DNA from 2 places in the Pseudaquabacterium inlustre genome. Region 1 is predicted to be linked to the other one. Evidence: riboswitches for the same ligand, from Rfam matches in the RefSeq annotation. Region 1 holds a riboswitch; the other holds the start of a gene.
The links. Region 1 has a riboswitch for S-adenosylhomocysteine ahead of ahcY (adenosylhomocysteinase). Riboswitches for the same ligand answer to the same signal wherever they lie in the genome.
Positions count from the first base shown of each region.

Region 2: another riboswitch for S-adenosylhomocysteine. It lies ahead of metH (methionine synthase); the one in region 1 lies ahead of ahcY (adenosylhomocysteinase).

Region 1 is NZ_JBBUTH010000007.1:337,152-346,853, forward strand. Features, by position in the region: gene AACH10_RS13060 (aldo/keto reductase) at 1-715, opposite strand, end outside; gene AACH10_RS13065 (AraC family transcriptional regulator) at 886-1,860, shown strand; gene AACH10_RS13070 (HAD-IIB family hydrolase) at 1,896-2,693, opposite strand; gene ppk2 (polyphosphate kinase 2) at 2,896-4,107, shown strand; gene AACH10_RS13080 (hypothetical protein) at 4,154-4,885, shown strand; S-adenosyl-L-homocysteine riboswitch at 4,998-5,109, shown strand; gene ahcY (adenosylhomocysteinase) at 5,191-6,639, shown strand; gene metF (methylenetetrahydrofolate reductase [NAD(P)H]) at 6,641-7,468, shown strand; gene AACH10_RS13095 (DUF488 domain-containing protein) at 7,500-7,895, opposite strand; gene AACH10_RS13100 (acyl-CoA dehydrogenase family protein) at 8,000-9,271, opposite strand; partial or broken gene AACH10_RS13105 (cupin domain-containing protein) at 9,451-9,702, opposite strand, start outside.
Region 2 is NZ_JBBUTH010000011.1:131,582-141,283, reverse strand. Features, by position in the region: gene AACH10_RS23370 (TorF family putative porin) at 1-87, opposite strand, end outside; gene AACH10_RS23365 (YifB family Mg chelatase-like AAA ATPase) at 370-1,905, shown strand; gene metH (methionine synthase) at 1,920-4,667, opposite strand; S-adenosyl-L-homocysteine riboswitch at 4,730-4,836, opposite strand; gene AACH10_RS23355 (Uma2 family endonuclease) at 4,875-5,495, shown strand; gene AACH10_RS23350 (alpha-2-macroglobulin family protein) at 5,668-9,702, shown strand, end outside.

The DNA.
Region 1 (9,702 bases):
AGCGCGGGTTGGCGCGGCGCCAGTCGTTGGCGGCCAGCGCATCGGTGCTGCGGATGGCGCCGGTGAGAAAGCCGCGGCCCAGCGGGCTGTAGGGCACCAGCGCGATGCCGAGCGCACGGCAGGTGGGCAGGATGGCGGCCTCGACGTCGCGCGTCCACAGCGAGTACTCGGTCTGCAGCGCGGCGATCGGGTGCACGGCGGCGGCGCGGCGCAGCGTCTCGGGGCCGGCTTCCGACAGGCCCAGGAAGCGCACCTTGCCGGCCTGCACCAGATCGGCCATGGCGCCCACCGTGTCCTCGATGGGCACGGTCTTGTCCACGCGGTGCTGGTAGTACAGGTCGATGTGGTCCACGCCCAGGCGCTGCAGGCTGGCGTCGCAGGCCTGCTTCACATAGGCCGGGCTGCCGTCGATGCGCAGCAGGGCGCCGTCGGCCGCGCGCACATTGCCGAACTTGGTGGCCAGCACCAGCTCGCTGCGCCGCGTGGCCAGCAGACGCGACAGCAGGCGCTCGTTGGCGCCCACGCCGTACATGTCGGCGGTGTCGAGGAAGTTGATGCCGATGTCGAGTGCATGGTTCAGCACGGTCAGCGATTGCGCGTCGTCGGCCGGGCCGTAGAAGTCGGACATGCCCATGCAGCCCAGGCCCAGGGCGGAGACCTCGGGGCCATCGGCGCCCAGGCGGCGGCGGGGAAAGGACGGGGTGGCGTGCGTCATCGTGAGAACTCCGGAAACAGCGATGGATCGAGCAGGCCGCCAGCGTAGGCAGCCACCGGTCCGCCGGCCAGCGCGAAGCTCGCCGATGTTTGCCCGATCCTCCAGACCCGGCCTCTGGCCAGCCCCCGAGCGGCCCGCGATGCCCTGGCAGCCACCACAATCCGCCGGCCATGCTGCCGACACGATCCTCCAGCCTCGATCCCCTGCCACCCGAATGGGCCGCCCGACTCAGCCAGGCCGTGCAACTAGCGCTGCGGCATGCGCCAGTGGACGGCCACCATGCCACCGCGGTGCCGGGGCTGATGCTGATCCGCGCCAGCGCGCCGGCCCAGCCGCTGCCCACGGTGTACGAGCCCGGCCTGGTGGTGGTGCTGCAAGGTCGCAAGCAGGCGCTGCTGGGCCAGCAGGTGCTGCGCTACGACCCGCTGCACTGCCTGGTGGTGTCGGTGAAGATGCTGCCCGCCGGCCAGATCACCGAGGCCTCGCCCGAGGCGCCCTACCTCTGCCTGCGTCTCGGCCTGGACACCCAGGCGCTGAGCGCGCTGCTGCTGGAGCTGGGGCCGGCCGGCACCACGCCCGCCGCGGCGAGCGCCAGCGCCGCCCCCGCCAGCAGTGCCACCTGCGGCCTGAACGTGGCCCGCGTGTCACCGCCCCTGCTGGACGCGGTGCTGCGCCTGCTGCACCTGCTGGACACGCCCGAGCACCTGCGTGTGCTGGCGCCGCTGGCCATGCGCGAGATCCTGTACCGCGTGCTGGTGGGCGAGCTGGGTGGCCCGCTGCGGCAGCTGGCGCTGGCCGATGGCCACGGCCAGCGCATTGCGCGTGCCATCGGCCTGCTGGAGCGCCGCTTCGACCAGCCGGTGCGCATCGACGAACTGGCGGCCGCCGCGCACATGAGCCCGTCCAGCCTGCACCTGCGCTTCAAGCAGGTGACGGCCATGTCGCCGCTGCAGTACCAGAAGCAGCTGCGCCTGCACCAGGCGCGCCGGCTGATGCTGGCCGAGGGCCTGGATGCCGCCGCGGCCGCTCACCGCGTGGGCTATGAAAGCGCCTCGCAGTTCAGCCGCGAGTACCGGCGCCTGTTCGGCGCGCCACCGCGGGCCGAGATCGCGCAGCTGCGCGATGGCGCCGTGATGGTGGATTGAGCGGGGCGGGTGCTCCAGCGGGCCGGGTGCCCCAATCACCTGACCGCCAGCACCCGCGCCGCCAGCTCGGCAAAGCCCTCGCCGCGCTCGGCCTGCGTGACCCAGGCTGGCAGGTGCGCCAGCTGCGGCACGAAGCGCGCGATGTTGGCCACGCCCACGCTCAGCGGCAGGCGCTCGAACATCAGCTGGTCGTTGGTGGAATCGCCCACGTACAGCCAGTCGGCCTGCTCAGCCGGCCCGAAGGCCTGGCCCAGCACCTCGCTCACGGCCCAGGCGGCGGCTGTCCACTTGCTGTGCTCGCCGATCCAGCCGTTGACGTGGATCGAACTCACCGTGGCGGTCAGGCCATGCGCGCGCATCACGGCGCACACGGCGTCGATCTGCGCCGCGTCGAGGTGGGCGAACTCGCTGTGGTCGATGGCGATGTCGGTCAAGCGGCCCGGGCTGTCCTGCGCCAGCGTGGCGCCGGGCACGCGCGCCAGCACCTCGGCCGCACAGGCCTGCAGGCGTGCGAAGCGCGCGGCGCGGGTGGCCTCGTCCACCGTGTAGTCGCGGCGCAGGCCGTCGGGCGCTGCGGCGTCACGGCGCAGCATCACGCCGCCGTTCTCGGCCACGATGGCGGCCACCGGCCAGGCGCGCGCCATCGGCTCGCTCCAGCCGGCCGGGCGGCCGGTGATGGCGATCACCGGCACGCCGGCGGCGGCCAAGTCACCCAGCGCGTGCAAGGCAGCAGGCGCGATGGCGCCGTCGGCGGTGAGCGTGTCGTCGATGTCGGTCAGCACGCCGCGCACGCTGCGCAGGCGCTCGGACGGCAACTCGGCCAGCGGGCGCAGGCGGCGGTTGGGCGCGTCGGCGGGTCGATCAACGGCTGGTGCGGCAGGCAGGTCGCCACGGTGAAAAGCGGACATGGGCCGCAGTCTCGCATGGGCCGCAAAGCCGCCGCGAAGGGCCGGCCGCGCTTGATGCGTGTCAAAGACCGGTGCCCTGCGCAGGCACACCATGCTTGTTTTCATCCGCCTGACACACGAGACCGCCATGGCCAAGGACACCGCCCCCACCTCGCCCAGCCCCGCCGCCCGCAAGGCCGCGCCGCGCCAGTCCGCGGCATCGGCCTCGGCCAAGCCCGCCGCCCGCCGGGCGCGCGCCGTGCAGGCCGGCGACACGCCGCCCTCGATGGCGCCGGCGGCACTGGAGCGCCACCGCGTGGCCCGCGCCCTCACCCGGGCCCAGACGGTGCAGAGCCTGGCCCTCGAGGACGCCCTGGCCGCCGATGCCGCCCAGGCCGGCCTGGGCGCTGGCCAGCCGCCGCTGCTGGACAACGTGAGCCCGCTGCTGGCCGGCGCCTCGCCCGACGACCTGAAGGCCTTGCGCCGCCTGCTGGCCCAGCACACGGCCACCACGGCACCCACGCCCGATGCCGACACCGCGCTGGCCCCCGGCTGGCGCGAAGGCGGCTACCCGTACAAGAACCTGCTGAGCCGCCGCACCTACGAGCGCCAGAAATACCGCCTCCAGGTGGAACTGCTGAAGCTGCAGGCCTGGGTGAAGGAGACCGGCGCGCGCGTGGTCATCCTGTTCGAGGGGCGCGACGCGGCCGGCAAGGGCGGCACGATCAAGCGCTTCATGGAGCACCTGAACCCGCGCGGTGCGCGCGTGGTGGCGCTGGAAAAGCCCAGCGAGGTGGAGCGCGGCCAGTGGTACTTCCAGCGCTACATCCAGCACCTGCCCACGGCCGGCGAGATCGTGATGTTCGACCGCAGCTGGTACAACCGCGCCGGCGTCGAGCGGGTGATGGGCTTTTGCAGCGAGCGCGAGTACGACGAGTTCCTGCGCCAGTGCCCCGAGTTCGAGCGCCAGCTGGTGCGCAGCGGCATACACCTGTTCAAGTTCTGGTTCTCGGTCAGCCGGGACGAGCAGCGCCGCCGCTTCAAGGAGCGCAAGCTGCACCCGCTCAAGCAGTGGAAGCTGAGCCCGGTGGACCTGGCCAGCCTGGACAAGTGGGACGACTACACACGCGCCAAGGAGGCCATGTTCCTGCACTGCGACACCAGCGATGCGCCGTGGACCGTGATCAAGAGCGATTGCAAGAAGCGCGCACGCCTGAACGCCATGCGCTACGTGCTGCACCGCATGCCCTTCGCGCGGCGCGACCTGGGCACCATCGGCGCGGTCGATCCGCTGATCGTCGGCCGGCCCTCGCTGGTGCCCGGCACGGGAGAGGACCTGCTGTCGCAAGGCAACAGCTGAGCCAGGCCACCACACCGCCACACCGCGGAGCCGCTAGCATCGCGGCATGACGTTCGATCGACGCCGCCTGCTGTCCAGCGGCCTGGCGGGTGGTGCGGCACTCGCCCTGCCGGGTGTGTCCCTCGCCGCGCGCAGCGCGCCGTTTCGCCGCCTGGCGGTGGCCGACCCACCCTTCGTCGAGGAGTACGAGGTCGTCATCGCCGCGGCGCCGCCGCTGGCGCGCGGCATCGTCGGCCGGGTGCTGACACGCGCCGTCACCGAGACCGACGAGTACCTGAAGAGCGAGAAGCTCACCGCCGCGCTCGACCCCGACAAGACCCAGTTGCACGAGCACTTCGTGCAGGCCCTGGCCGACGAACTGTCCGAGGCCGAGGTGAAGACCCTGCTGGTGCCGGTGGAAGCTGCCGACAGCGAAGACAAGCTGATGGCCCAGATGCGCCGCAAGGCGCCGCAGGCCGATGCGCTGCTGCTGGCCAACGTGATGGGCCGCTTCGTGGCGCTGCACGGCCTGGCGGCCTACGCGCCGGCCCTGATGGTCGGCGTGAAGGTCATTCCCGCGCAGACCGGCGCCGGCAGCAAGCCGCTGCTGGACGCGGTGTTCACCGCCGGCTTCCGTGGGCTGGACCCGCGTGCCACGCACCTGGAGGTGGTGGACATGCCCGAGCGATTCGACAACGTGCAGGCGCTGCTGGGCCAGGTCGAGCAGGCGCGCAAGGCGCTGCAAAGCGGCGTCGAGGCGGTGGCCGCCGAGGTGGCCCGCCGCCTGATGCCGGCCTGATGGCGTCTTGACGCCCCGCCAGCGCCTGCGGGGGCGAAAAAGCCCACGCTTCGCACTCTGTTTCACGCGCCGCGGCCGGTGCAGGCCGAGTGGCTCTGCGTAGAATGCGCCCCGTTCCGAGGAGCGTTGCGAGGCCGCCGACCCGTCGTGCAGGCCCCAGGCTCGGAACACATGTCGAGTCGGGCCCGCTGTCGGCCAGTCTCCTGCAACCGCGCTCACCCAGCAGTTTGTGCCGAGGGTGAGTGGGTGCCACAGGTTCCCGTTCGCCCCCGGCGTGATCTTCACCCGCCCTGGAGAGCTGAACGATGAACGCCCCCCTGAACGCCATCCACACCGCCCTGGCCGCCGACCAGTACGCCATTGCCGACCTGTCGCTTGCCGACTGGGGCCGCAAGGAACTCAACATCGCCGAGACCGAGATGCCGGCGCTGATGGCCATCCGCACCGAATACGCCGCCGCGCAGCCGCTCAAGGGCGCGCGCATCACCGGCAGCCTGCACATGACCATCCAGACCGCCGTGCTGGTGGAGACGCTGCAGGCCCTCGGCGCCGAGGTGCGCTGGGCCAGCTGCAACATCTTCAGCACGCAGGACCACGCCGCCGCCGCCCTGGTGGCCAAGGGCACGCCGGTGTTCGCCTACAAGGGTGAGACGCTGCGCGACTACTGGGACTACACCCACCGCATCTTCGAATTCGGCGCCGCTGGCACGCCCGGCGAAGGCCCGAACATGATCCTGGACGACGGCGGCGATGCCACGCTGCTGATGCACCTGGGCAAGAAGGCCGAGAAGGACGCCTCGGTGATCGCCAACCCGGGCAGCGAGGAAGAGCGCGAGCTGTTCGCCTCGATCAAGGCCACACTGGCCAAGGACCCCACCTGGTACAGCCGCAAGAGCGCGCAGATCCTGGGCGTGACCGAAGAGACCACGACCGGCGTGCACCGCCTGAACGAGATGTCGGCCAAGGGCCAGCTGATGTTCCGCGCCATCAACGTCAACGACAGCGTCACCAAGAGCAAGTTCGACAACCTGTACGGCTGCCGCGAAAGCCTGGTGGACGGCATCAAGCGCGCCACCGACGTGATGATCGCCGGCAAGATCGCCGTGGTGTGCGGTTACGGCGACGTGGGCAAGGGCAGCGCCCAGGCCCTGCGCGCACTGAGCGCCCAGGTGTGGGTGACCGAGATCGACCCGATCAACGCGCTGCAGGCCGCGATGGAAGGCTACCGCGTGGTGACGATGGACTGGGCCGCCGCCCAGGCCGACATCTTCGTCACCACCACCGGCAACCGCGACGTGATCACCTATGAGCACATGGCGGCGATGAAGAACAACGCCATCGTCTGCAACATCGGCCACTTCGACAACGAGATCCAGGTTGCCAAGCTGGAAGAGAAGTGCCAGTGGGAGGAGATCAAGCCCCAGGTCGACCACGTGATCTTCCCCGACGGCAAGCGCATCATCCTGCTGGCCAAGGGCCGCCTGGTGAACCTGGGCTGCGGCACCGGCCACCCCAGCTACGTGATGAGCTCCAGCTTCGCCAACCAGACGCTGGCCCAGATCGAGCTGTACGCCCACAAGGACGCGTACGACATCGGCAAGGTCTACGTGCTGCCCAAGCACCTCGACGAGAAGGTGGCCCGCCTGCAACTGGTGACGCTGAACGCCCAGCTGACCACGCTGACCGAGGAACAGGCCGCCTACATCGGCGTGCAGGTCCAGGGTCCGTACAAGCCCGACACCTACCGCTATTGAGATGACGCTGCCGATCAGCATCGAGTTCTTCCCGCCCAACACCCCGGTGGGGGCGGAGAAGCTCAAGACCGTGGTGCAGGAGCTCTCGGCCCTCAAGCCGGAGTTCTTCAGCGTGACCTATGGCGCCGGCGGCGCCACGCGCGAGAAGACCCTGGCCACGGTGCGCGACATCGCAGCGCTGGGCTTCGAGGCCGCCCCGCACCTGAGCTGCGTGGGCTCCACGCGCGAAGGCATTGCCGAGATCCTGGCCACCTACCGGGCCCAGGGCATCCGCCGCATCGTGGCGCTGCGGGGCGATCTGCCCAGCGGCACCGCGGTGGCGGGCGAGTTCCGCTATGCGTCGGAACTGGTGAGCTTCATCCGCGAGACGCAGGGGCCCGACTGGAAGATCGAGGTGGCGGCCTACCCGGAGTACCACCCCGAGCAGCGCTACGCGAAGAAGGACCTGCAGCATTTCGCCCACAAGGTGAAGTGCGGCGCCGATGCGGCGATCACGCAGTTCTTCTTCAACCCCGACGCCTACTTCCACTTCGTGGATGAGGTGCGGGCGTTGGGCGTGGACGTGCCCATCGTGCCGGGCGTGATGCCCATCCACAGCTTCTCGCGCATCGTGCAGTTTGCTGCCCGTGACGGCATCGAGATCCCGCGCTGGGTGATGCTGAAGATGGAGGGCTACATGGACGACGCCGCCAGCATCCGCGCCTTCGGGCTGGATGTGGTGACGCGCCTGTGCGAGCGCCTGATTGCCGGCGGCGTGCCGGCCATCCACTTCTACGCGCTGAACCAGAGTGCGCTGACGCTGGAGATCTGCAAGCGCCTGGGGCTCTGAGCGTTGGCCACCGGGCGCTTGGCGCCCGGGCTCATGCCAGATCCGCCCCGCGGGCAGCCAGCAGTTCGCGCAGCAGGCTGCGATGGCAGCGCGCTTCGGTGTCGCAGTAGCACCCCACCGACAGGTTCGAGGTGTGCGACAGCGCGGCCAGCAGGTTCAGCGCCTGCTCGGCCTCGGGCGCCTTCATCTCGCTGCGGTAGCGGCGGACAAAGGCCTGCCAGGCGGCGTCATCGCCAGCGGCCACCGCGGCCTGGCCGTCCTTCATGGTCTCGGCGCTGGGCGCCAGCAGCGGAAACCACACGTCGTACCAGTTCTGCGTGGCGAACTCGGCCTTGGGCACGCCGCGCGGCGGCCGGCGCACGGTGCCGATGCGGGTGCCTTCCTGCTCGGCCCGTGGCGAGCCCAGCCTGACGATGCGCAACACCATGACCTGTCCTCCTGTGCTCCTGCAAGTCGGCGCCGGCCGGCGTCCGGCCTTGCGCCACGCGCAATGTAGCGTGGCGGCAGGGTCGAACGCGCGTCAGATGGGGTTCAGGTCGGCGCCGGCATCCAGCGCCGCAGGTGCGCGGCATTGGCGCCGCGCCGCTTCTTGGCGCCCGACAACTCGGCGCGCGCCACCGTGCGCAGGTGCACCTCGTCGGGCCCGTCCAGCAGGCGCAGCGCGCGGCCCCAGGCCCACAGCCGGGCCAGCGGCGTGTCGGGCGTCAGGCCCATAGCGCCAAAGACCTGCATCGCGCGGTCCAGCACCCGGGTCTGCAGGCGCGATGTCACCAACTTGATCGCCGACGCGTCGACGCGCGCCGCGGCATTGCCCAGCGTGTCCATCTTCCACGCGGCGTGAAGCACGAGCAGGCGCGCCTGGTCGATCTCCAATCGACTTTCGGCGATCCAGTCCTGCACATTGGCGAAGTCGCCCACGCGCTGGCCGAAGGTGCGGCGCTCCAGCGCGCGCTCGCACATCAGCTCCAGCGCCAGCTCGCACTGGCCGATGCTGCGCATGGCGTGGTGCACCCGGCCCGGCCCCAGCCGCGCCTGGGCCATCGCGAAGCCGGCGCCCTCCTCGCCCAGCAAGTGATCGACCGGCACGCGCACGTTGCGGAACACCAGCTCGCAGTGCCCGTCCAGCGCCTGGTGGTCCATCACCGGGATGTTGCGCTCGATGGCCAGGCCCGGGCTGTCCATCGGCACCAGCACGATGGAGTGGCTGTGGTGGTGGTCAGCGCCCTCCTCGTCACTGGGCGAGGCGCTGTGGCCCATCACCAAGGCGACGCGGCAGTTCGGGTGCGCCGCGCCGGTGATGAACCACTTGCGGCCGTTGATCACATAGTGGTCACCATCGCGGGTGATGCGGGTTTCCAGCTGCGTGGGGTCGGACGAGGCCACGTCGGGCTCGCTCATCGCGAAGCACGAGCGCATCTCGCCACGCAGCAGCGGCATCAGCCAGCGCTCGCGCTGCATCGGCGAGGCGAACATCTGCAGCAGCTCCATGTTGCCGCTGTCGGGCGCGTTGCAGTTGAACAGCTCGGCCGCCCAGGGCACGCGGCCCATGGCCTCGGCCAGCGGGGCGTAGTCGGTGGTGCTCAGGCGCGTGCCGGGCTCGTCGTCGGCCAGCTTGGGCAGGCACAGGTTCCACAGTCCCTGCTCGCGCGCGCGGGCCTGCAGGTCGAGCACCAGGTCGAGCGGGAACACGCCGGCGTCGCTCCAGCGGTGCCACTCGGCCATCGACGGCAGCACCAGGTCGGCCATGAAGCGCTCGATCTGGGCACGCAGCGCCAGGCTGCGGGGAGAGGGCGTGAAGTCCATCGCGGTGTGCGGCCAACAGGCCGGCGGTGCAAGCAGAGCGCCGATCTTGGTGGGCCCCACCGGCCCGGCTTGTCGCGGCAGCGACGGGGCTGGCCCGGCGCTTGATGCGCATCAAAGGCCAGTGCCGCGGCGCACGGCCTCAGCTGCGCCAGCGCCTGGCCATCCGGCAGACTGGTGGGCACCGGCGAGGCGCCGAAGATGCCCAGGATCTCCAGCGGCTCCGGCCCCACATTGAAGATCTGGTGCACATGGCCGCGCGGCAGCGTCAGCGTGGTGTCGGCGCCGAAGCGCAGCACCTGGCCGTCGCTGTGCACCTCGCCCCAGCCGGCCAGGCACAGCACCACTTCGTCGCAGTCGTGCTGGTGCGGTGGCGTGGCCGCGCCGGCCGCCAGGCTCTGCCGCCACAGCGAGAGCTGCGCCAGCCCGTCGGC
Region 2 (9,702 bases), on a different contig from region 1:
GCCGTCGTCGGCGAACGCCAGGCTGGGCACGGCGGCGGCGGCGGCGGCGGCGAGGGCTGCGCTCAGGATGATCGAGGTCTTCTTCATGGATGCTCCGGTGTGTCGTGGTGGAAGGTCGTTGGCTGTGCAACTTCTGCAGCTTCCGTGCCACCACCGATTCGGCACCCAGCCGCCCGATCGCCACGTTCACGCCAGCGCAACACGCCCCAGAGCGGTGAGCCTGCGCCGAGATGCGGCGCAAATGCGCACCGCAACGGCGCGAGCCCACAAAACGCACCACTGCGGTGCATAAAGCAGGGCTTGCCACCCGCCCCGAGCCCGTGCACACAATCGGCGCACACCCACAACGCATCGGGAGGAGGCACCACGATGTCGCTGGCCGTGATCACCAGCCGGGCCCTGGACGGGCTGGACGCGCCCCCGGTGCAGGTGGAAGTGCACCTGGCCAACGGCCTGCCCAGCTTCACGCTGGTGGGCCTGGCCGACACCGAGGTGAAGGAGGCGCGCGAGCGCGTGCGCGCCGCGCTCACCACCTCGGGCTTCACTTTTCCCCACAACAAGCGCATCACGGTCAACCTGGCGCCCGCCGATCTGCCCAAGGAAAGCGGCCGCTTCGACCTGCCGATCGCGCTCGGCATCCTGGCCGCCGACGGCCAGCTCGATGCCGCCAAGCTGGCGCAGGCCGAATTTGCCGGCGAGCTGAGCCTGGCCGGCGAACTGCGCCCGGTGCGCGGCGCCCTGGCCTTGGCGCTGGCCTTGCGGCGCACCGGCGCCAACCGCACCCTGGTGCTGCCGCAGGCCAGCGCCGAGGCCGCCGCCCGCGCCGGCGGCGTGCAGGTGTGCGGCGCCAGCCACCTGATGGACGTGGTGCGCGCGATGCGCCCCGACAGCGACGAGGCTCCCGCTGAAGCACTGCCGGTCGTCATCCCGCCGCCGCCCGCCCCGCCGGCTGCCAGCCCGCCGGATCTGCGCGACGTGCGCGGACAGGCCGCCGCCAAGCGCGCACTCGAGATCGCCGCGGCCGGCCGGCATTCGCTCCTGATGGTGGGCCCGCCTGGCAGCGGCAAATCGATGCTGGCCCAGCGCCTGGGCGGCCTGCTGCCGCCCATGAGCGACGACGAAGCGCTGGACAGCGCCGCGCTGCAGGGCCTGGCCGCCGCAGGCTTCGACGCCGCGCGCTGGCGCGAGCGGCCACACCGGGCGCCGCACCATTCCGCCAGCGCCGTGGCCCTGGTGGGTGGCGGCTCACCGCCGCGGCCGGGCGAGATCTCGCTGGCGCATGGGGGCATCCTGTTCCTGGATGAACTGCCCGAATTTCCCCGCAGCGCGCTCGAGGCCCTGCGCGAGCCGCTGGAAACGCGGCGCATCACGATCTCGCGCGCGGCGCGGCAGGCGCAGTTTCCGGCCGCCTTCCAGCTGGTGGCGGCGATGAACCCCTGCCCCTGCGGCTGGCTGGGCGCCCAGGTGGCCGGGCGCAGCTGCCGCTGCACGCCCGAGCAGATCAGCCGCTACCAGGGCCGGCTGTCGGGCCCGCTGCTCGACCGCATCGACCTGCAGGTGGAGGTGGCCGCCGTGGCACCGGCCGAATTGCTGGCCCACGCTGAGGGCGAGCCCAGCGCCACCGTGGCCGAGCGCGTGGCCCGCGCCGCCGAGCGCCAGACGGCGCGCCAGGGCAAGGCCAACGCGCTGCTGGAAGCCGCCGAACTGGACGCGCTGGCCGACCTGGCGCCGGCCGCCGCGCAGTTCCTGCAGCAGGCGGCCACGCGCCTGGGCTGGTCAGGCCGCGGCCTGCACCGGGTGATCAAGGTGGCCCGCACGATTGCCGACCTGGCCGGCGCGGCCGAGATCGGCGTGCCGCAGGTGGCCGAGGCGCTGCAGTACCGGAGAGCGTTGCCGGGCGCTTGACCGCTTGAACGGCTTCAGCCCAGCACCGGCGCCAGCAGGCGCCGCGCGGCGGCCTCGTCCAGCGCCTCACCGGCGGCCCAGGCGGCCAGCTGGTCGTCGCCGATGCGGCCCACGTTGAAGTACGCCGCCTCGGGGTGGGCCAGGTAGAAGCCGCTGACCGAGGCCGCCGGCGTCATCGCCAGGCTTTCGGTCAGGCCCATGCCGATGTCCTCGGCGTTCAGGGCCTGGAACATCGCACGCTTGACATGGTGGTCGGGGCAGGCCGGGTAACCGGGTGCCGGGCGGATGCCGCGGTACCGCTCGGCAATGAGCTGCTCGTTGCTCAGCGCCTCGTCGGGCGCATAGCCCCACAGCTCGGTGCGCACGCGCTGGTGCAGGCGCTCGGCAAAGGCTTCGGCCAGGCGGTCGGCGATGGCCTTCAACATGATGGCCGAGTAGTCGTCGTGGTCGGCCTCGAACTGCGCCGTCTTCTTGTCGGCGCCCAGGCCGGCGGTGACGGCGAACAGGCCGATGTAGTCGTGCTTGCCGCCGGCATCGGCGCGCGGCGCGATGTAGTCGGCCAGGCTGCGGTTCGGTCGCGCCACGCCGTCCACCACCGGGCGCTCGGTCTGCAGGCGCAGCGGGCGCCAGTGCATCAGCACCTCGCTGCGTGATTCGTCGGTGTAGATCGCGATGGTGTCGTCGTCCACCGTGTTGGCGGGCCAGAAGCCCACCACGCCGTTGGCCTGCAGCCAGCGGCCGTCGATGGCGCGCTGCAGCAGGCGCTTGCCGTCGCTGAACACGCGCACGGCCTCGTCGCCGACGACCTCGTCCTTCAGGATCTCGGGGAACTTGCCCGCCAGGTCCCAGGTCTGGAAGAACGGCGCCCAGTCGATGCAGGTGGCCAGCTCGGCCAGGTCGTAATTCTTGAACTGGCGGCGGCCGATGAACTTGGGCGCCGGCGGCGTGTAGGCCGCCCAGTCGATCTTCGTCTTGTTGGCGCGGGCCTGGGCCAGCGTCACCAGCGGCGTGGCCTTCTTGCCGGCGTGCAGCTCACGCACCTTGTCGTAGTCGGCCTTCAGTTCGTCGATGAACTTGGTGGCGCGCTCGTCGCTCAGCAGATCCGAGCACACGCCCACCGAGCGGCTGGCATCGGGCACATAGACCACCGGGCCCTCGTAGTTCGGCGCGATCTTCACGGCGGTGTGCACGCGGCTGCAGGTGGCGCCGCCGATCAGCAGCGGGATCTTCTTGACGCGGAAGTAGTCGTCGCGCTGCATCTCGGCCGCCACGTGCTGCATCTCTTCCAGGCTGGGCGTGATCAGGCCGGAGAGGCCGATGATGTCGGCGCCTTCCACCTTGGCCTTGGCGAGGATGTCCTGGCACGGGACCATCACGCCCATGTTGACCACCTCGAAGTTGTTGCACTGCAGGACCACCGTGACGATGTTCTTGCCGATGTCGTGCACGTCGCCCTTTACGGTGGCGATCACCACCTTGCCCTTGGCCTTCACATCGCCGCCGGCGGCTTCGAGCTGGCGCTTTTCTTCCTCGATGTAGGGCAGCAGGTGGGCCACGGCCTGCTTCATCACGCGGGCGCTCTTGACCACCTGGGGCAGGAACATCTTGCCCTGGCCGAACAGGTCGCCCACCACGTTCATGCCGGCCATCAGCGGGCCTTCGATCACATGCAGCGGGCGGCCGCCGCCGGCGCGGATGGCCTGCCAGCATTCCTCGGTGTCGGTGGTGATGAAGTCGGTGATGCCGTGCACCAGCGCGTGGCTCAGGCGCGCGTTCACGTCACCCGCGCGCCAGGCCAGCTTGGCCGTGTCGTCCTTGGCCGCGCCCTTCACGCTCTCGGCCACTTCCAGCAAACGTTCGGTGGCGTCTTCGCGGCGATTCAGCACCACGTCTTCCACGCGCTCGCGCAGATCGGCCGGGATGTCGTCGTACACGCCCACCATGCCGGCATTGACGATGCCCATGTCCATGCCCGCCTGGATGGCGTGGTACAGGAACACGGTGTGGATGGCCTCGCGCACCGGCTCATTGCCGCGGAAGCTGAAGCTCACGTTCGACACACCGCCCGACACCTTGGCGCCCGGCAGGTTGGCCTTGATCCAGCGCGTGGCCTCGATGAAGTCGACCGCGTAGTTGGCATGCTCCTCGATGCCGGTGGCGATCGCGAAGATGTTGGGGTCGAAGATGATGTCCTCGGGCGGGAAGCCCACCTCGTCGACCAGGATCGTGTACGCGCGCCGGCAGATCTCGATCTTGCGCTGGTAGGTGTCGGCCTGGCCCTGCTCGTCGAAGGCCATCACCACGGTGGCGGCGCCGTAGCGGCGCACCAGCGTGGCCTGGCGCTTGAACTCGGCCTCGCCCTCCTTCAGGCTGATCGAGTTGACGATGCCCTTGCCCTGGATGCACTTCAGGCCGGCCTCGATCACGCTCCACTTCGAGCTGTCGATCATGATCGGCACGCGCGCGATCTCGGGCTCGCTGGCGATCAGGTTCAGGAAGCGCACCATCGCCGCCTGGCTGTCCAGCATGGCCTCGTCCATGTTGATGTCGATGACCTGGGCGCCGTTCTCCACCTGCTGGCGCGCCACGCTCAGCGCATCCTCGAAGCGGCCTTCGAGGATCATCTTCGCGAACACGCGGCTGCCGGTGACGTTGGTGCGCTCGCCGATGTTGAGGAACAGCGTGCCCTGGCCGATGGAGACCGGCTCCAGGCCTGAGAGGCGCATCGGGGCGACAGTGGTGTTGGAAGAAGCGGTCGTCATGGCAGCGGGCTCGGGCAACAGGAGTAGCGCCCGGCTCACCCGGGACGCCTGATGGATACAGCGTGGGGTGAGCGCCGTTGCCGTCGCGGACGCTCAAGCGGTCCGCGGTCCCGAGCCTGGCGGCGGGTATCTGGTGCACAGAACCGCCGTCGCAACGCTCCTCGGGAGGGGTCGCATTCTAGAGTGTGGGCTAGTAAAGTGCCCCGCATGAGCCTCATCGCATCGGAGCGCGCCGTGGGATACGCCTTGCAAAAGCCGCGCATGACGGCCGAGGAATACCTCGCCTGGGATGCCGGCCAGACGGAAAAGACCGAGTTCATCGCGGGTGAGGTGTTCGCGATGGCGGGAGGTGAAGACCGCAACAACACCGTCGCGCTGAACCTGGTGATGGCGCTGCGTCAGCACCTCGCGGGCAGCCCTTGCCGCGTCTATGCCCATGACCTGAAGCTGCGCGTCGAGGCCGCCGACTGCTTCTTCTACCCCGACCTGATGGTCACCTGCAGCGCGTCTGATCTGTCCGACCGCCTGATCAAGCGCGAGCCGGTGCTGGTGGCCGAAGTGCTCTCCCCCTCCACCGGCGCCTTCGACCGCGGCGACAAGTTCGCCGCCTACCGCCAGCTGCCCAGCCTGCGCGAGTACCTGCTGGTGGATGTGGACCGCCTGCGCTGCGACCTGTTCCGCAAGGGCGCCGATGGCCTGTGGGTGCTGCATCCCAGCGAGGCCGGCCAGGCCGTGCACCTGGCCAGCGTCGATCTCACCGTGCCACCCGAGGCGATGTGGGCCGATCTGGAGCCGGCCGCCGCGCCTGCCGCCCCGCCGCCGCCCTGAGCCCCCCCCTGACCGGGCCGCAGTCCTCGGGCGGCCTGCACTCGCCTCCCGTTGCAAGCGGGTGACCGGCCCGGCCGCCGTCGGTGCGTCATCGCCTTTGCGCACAATGGCCGCGTCCGGCGGCTGCCGGGCCGGGGCACGAGCGGATGCCACAGCACACGAGAGGGAACGCATGAGCAGGCTTGCCACACCAGTGCATCGGCAGGCGCCGGGCCATCTGCGGGTGCGGCTGGGGCTGGGACTGGCATGGCTGGGCGCGCTGTCCATGCTGTGCGTGGCGCCCGCCCAGGCCGCCCCCGCGCGCCAGCCACGCATCGCCGAAGTCCGCCCCTTTGCGGACACAGCGGTGGGCGAGCGGCCGGTGTTCGCGCTGCGGCCGGCCGCTGCGCTGTCCGGCCCGCCGCGCGCGGTGTGCGATGTCTGGGGCGTGCGCTCGGAAGTGCCGGTGCAGGTGGTCACCGGCGCCGAGCGGCGTGAGGCCTTGCGCAGCCTGGGCATCGCCCAGGGCGATGCCGAAGGCTGGATCACGCTGCGCTGCCAGACGCGCCTGCCCGACGGCACCGCCGCATCGCTGCGCTGGCTGAACCCCGTGCGCACACCCGAGCTGCCCACGCCGGGCATCGACACCTGGCAGGGCCAGCGCTTCGACTACACGGTGCGCGGGCGCTGGCCGCTGGCCGTGCTGTGCAACCGCAGCAACGCCGCCAGCGGCTGCAACCCGCTGGAGCCGGTGCGCCTGCAGTTCACCCAGCCGGTGCAGCGTGGCGATCTGGCCGGCCTGCGGCTGCGCGGCGCTGACGGACGCACGGTGCGCCCCACGTTGACGCCCGCCGGCAACGACGCGCTGGCCGCCGAGGTGCTGGACCAGATCGAGTTCCCCGACCTGAAGGCCAACCAGCGCTACACCGTGCAGTGGCCGGCGCGGCTGCGCGGCGGCCAGGGCGACGACCTGCTGGCCGGCGTGCGCAGCCGCCCCGCTGATGTGCTGGCCGTGCAGATGGGCCCGCTGCCGCCGCTGGCCAAGTTCGGCGCCGACTTCGGCATCGCCGAGCGCGCACTGGGCGGCGTGGTGCCCATCACGGTGCGCGGCGTGGAAGGCAAGCCGCAAGGCAGCCAGGTGCTGCTGCGCACGCTGCGCATCGCCGACGAGGCGGCCATCGTCGAGGCGCTGCAGACGCTGGGCCGCCTGCAGCAGGCCGACGACAGCCACGCGCAGATGAATGGCGAGTTCGAGGGCGACGCCGCCCCTGCTGCCGACGCCAGCCCGCGCACGGCCCCGGCACGCTTCCCGTTCAAGCTGCCCCAGCCGCGCGACGGTGCCGACGGCAGCGCCATCGACACCCGCGCCGTGTCCTGGCTGCGCCAGTTGCCCGGCCACCGCCAGCAACCGCTGCCGCGGCGCGAGGGCGCGGCGCAGTTCGAGGTGCTGGGCATTCCGCTGGGCCAGCCGGGCCTGCACCTGCTGGAAGTGGAAAGCCGCCTGCTCGGCCGCGGCCTGCTCGACGGCGCGCAGCCGATGCAGGTGCGTGCCGGCGCTTTGGTGACGGATCTGGCCGTGCACCTGCATCTCGGTCAGCGCGGCGAGCACGCCGGCCCGCGCCAGGTGGCGGTGTGGGTCACGCGGCTGACCAACGCACGCGTGGTGACCGATGCCGCGATCACGCTGCGCAACTGCCGCGGCCAGGTGCAGGCCCAGGGCCGCAGCAACGCCGATGGCTGGGTCACGCTGAACCTGCCCAACGCCGATGCCGAGGACTGGAGCTGTCCGCTGTACGCCTTTGCCCGCGAGGGCGACGACCTGGGCCTGGCCAGCAGCCGCTGGCAGCGCGGCATCGAGAGCTGGCGCTTCGAGCAGCTGGCCTCGCTGATGTGGGGCGACGGCGGCAGCGCGCGCGTGCACGCGGTGCTGGCGCGCAACCTGCTGCGCCCGGGCGAGACGCTGCATGCGCGCCTGTTCTGGCGCCAGCTCGACGCGCGCGGCGCACTGGCCCTGCCGCCGGCCGGCGTGCTGCCGGCCCAGGCCTCGCTGGTGCACCTGGGCAGCGGCGAGCGGCGCAGCCTGCCGCTGCGCTGGGACGCCCGCGGCACGGCCGAGATCGTGTGGCCGCTGCCCGAGGGCTTCAAGCGCGGCGCCTGGCAGATCGAGGCCGGGCCGTCGGTCACCGGCGGCCAGTTCCGGGTCGAGGAGTTCCGCCTGCCGGTGCTGAAGGCGCAGGTGCTGTCGCCGCCCGGACCCCTGATGGTGGATGCGGCCGGCAGCCAGGCCCCTGTGGGCCTGCGGCTCGACTACCTGTCGGGCGGCCCGGCGGCCGGCGAGAGCGTGCGCGTGTCGCAAAGCCTGCAGCGCCATGTGCCGCAGTTCGAGGCCTGGCCCGGCTGGCAGTTCGGCCTGGCCGACGCGCAGGACAGCCTGCCCGCCCCCTCGCCCGAGCAGACCCTGCGCATCGCCGCCGATGGCACGGCGCGCATCGACACGCCGCTGCCCGCCGCACTGCCCGGACCGCAGTGGCTGGTCACCGAGATGGAGTACCGCGACCCCAATGGCGAGACCTACCGCGCCCAGGGGCGCAGCGTGGTTTGGCCCAGCGCCGTGGTACTGGGGATCAAGACGCCCGGCTGGCAGGACGGCCCGGTGCGCCAGGTGGAACTGCTGGCGCTCGATCCCCAGGGCCAGCCGCAAGCCGGCGTGCCGCTGCGCGTGAAGGGCGGCTTCGACGGCTGGCTGGTGCACCGCCGCCGCGCCATCGGCGGGCTCTACAGCTGGGTCAGCGAGCGCATGAGCGGCGAGATGAAGCCGCTGTGCGAGGGCCGCAGCGGTGCCGATGGCCGCTTCGTCTGCGCCCTGCCCGCGGCGGCGGCCGAGATCGACAGCGGCGAGTTCCGCGTCGAGGCCGAGGCCAGCGACCGCGCCGGCCGCGCCAGCCGCGCGGGCAGCACGCTGTGGCTCTACAACGGCGGCGAGGTCTGGACCGCCCAGTCCGACCACGACCGCATGGATGTGCTGGTGGAGGCCAAGCGCTGGCGCCCCGGCGAAGTGGCCACGCTGCAGGTGCGCTCGCCGTTCCGCGAGGGCCGCGCCTGGGTCAACCTGATGCGCGCCGGCCGCGTCATCGACACCCTGGTGCTGCCGATGCACGGCAGCCAGCCGACGATCGCGCTGCCGATCAAGCCGGCGTATGCGCCCAACGTCTTCGTCAACGTGCTGGCGGTGCGCGGCCGCGTGGCCGAGCCACCCGCCACCGCGCTGGTGGACCTGGCCCGCCCGGCCTACAAGCTGGGCCTGGCGCACCTGGACGTGGACAGCAGCGCCCAGGCGCTGGCCGTGAGCGTGGCCACCGACCGGCCGCGCTACCAGACCCGCGACACCGCCACCGTGCGCCTGCAGGTGGCGGCGCCCGACGGCCCGCTGCCCGCCGGGCGCTCGGCCACCGTGTTCGTCATCGACGAGGCCCTGCTCGAGTTGCTGCCCAACGACAGCTGGGCCCTGCTGCCCAGCATGCTGCGCCGCCACGGCTACGGTTTCGAGACCGCCAGCGCCGCCATGCAGGTGATCGGCCGCCGCCACTACGGCCGCAAGGCCCTGCCGCCCGGCGGCGGCGGCGGCCGCAGCCCCACGCGCGAACTGTTCGACACCCTGCTGGCCTGGCACGGCAGCGTGGCGCTCGATGCCCAGGGCCGCGCGGAATTGAAGGTGCCGATCAATGACAGCCTGACGCGCTTTCGCGTGGTGGCGGTGGCCGAGGCCGGGGGTGACCGCTTCGGCACCGGCAGCGCCAGCTTCACGGTCACGCGCGACCTGCAGCTGAGCTCGGGCCTGCCGCTGCTGCTGCGCGAGGGCGACAGCTTCGCCGCCGGCTTCACGCTGCGCAATGCCACCGACGCGCCGCTGCAGGCCAGCGTGACGGCCCGCGTGGATGGCCAGCCACTGCCGCCGCAGCGCCTGAGCCTGGCGCCGCAGGCCAGCCAGCGCGTGGTGTGGCGCGTGCCGGTGGCCGCCGGCGCACGCACCCAGGCCTGGCAGGTGGAGGCCAGCGCCGACACGCCGGCCGGCCCGCGCCGCGATGCGCTGGCCGTGCAGGTGCCGGTGGACACGCCGCTGGACAAGGTGGCCTACACCGTGGCCACCGCGCAGCGCCTGGGCACGGCGGGCCTGAGCCTGCCGGTGCAGCCGCCGGCCGGCGCCGTGCCCGGCCGCGGTGAGCTGCTG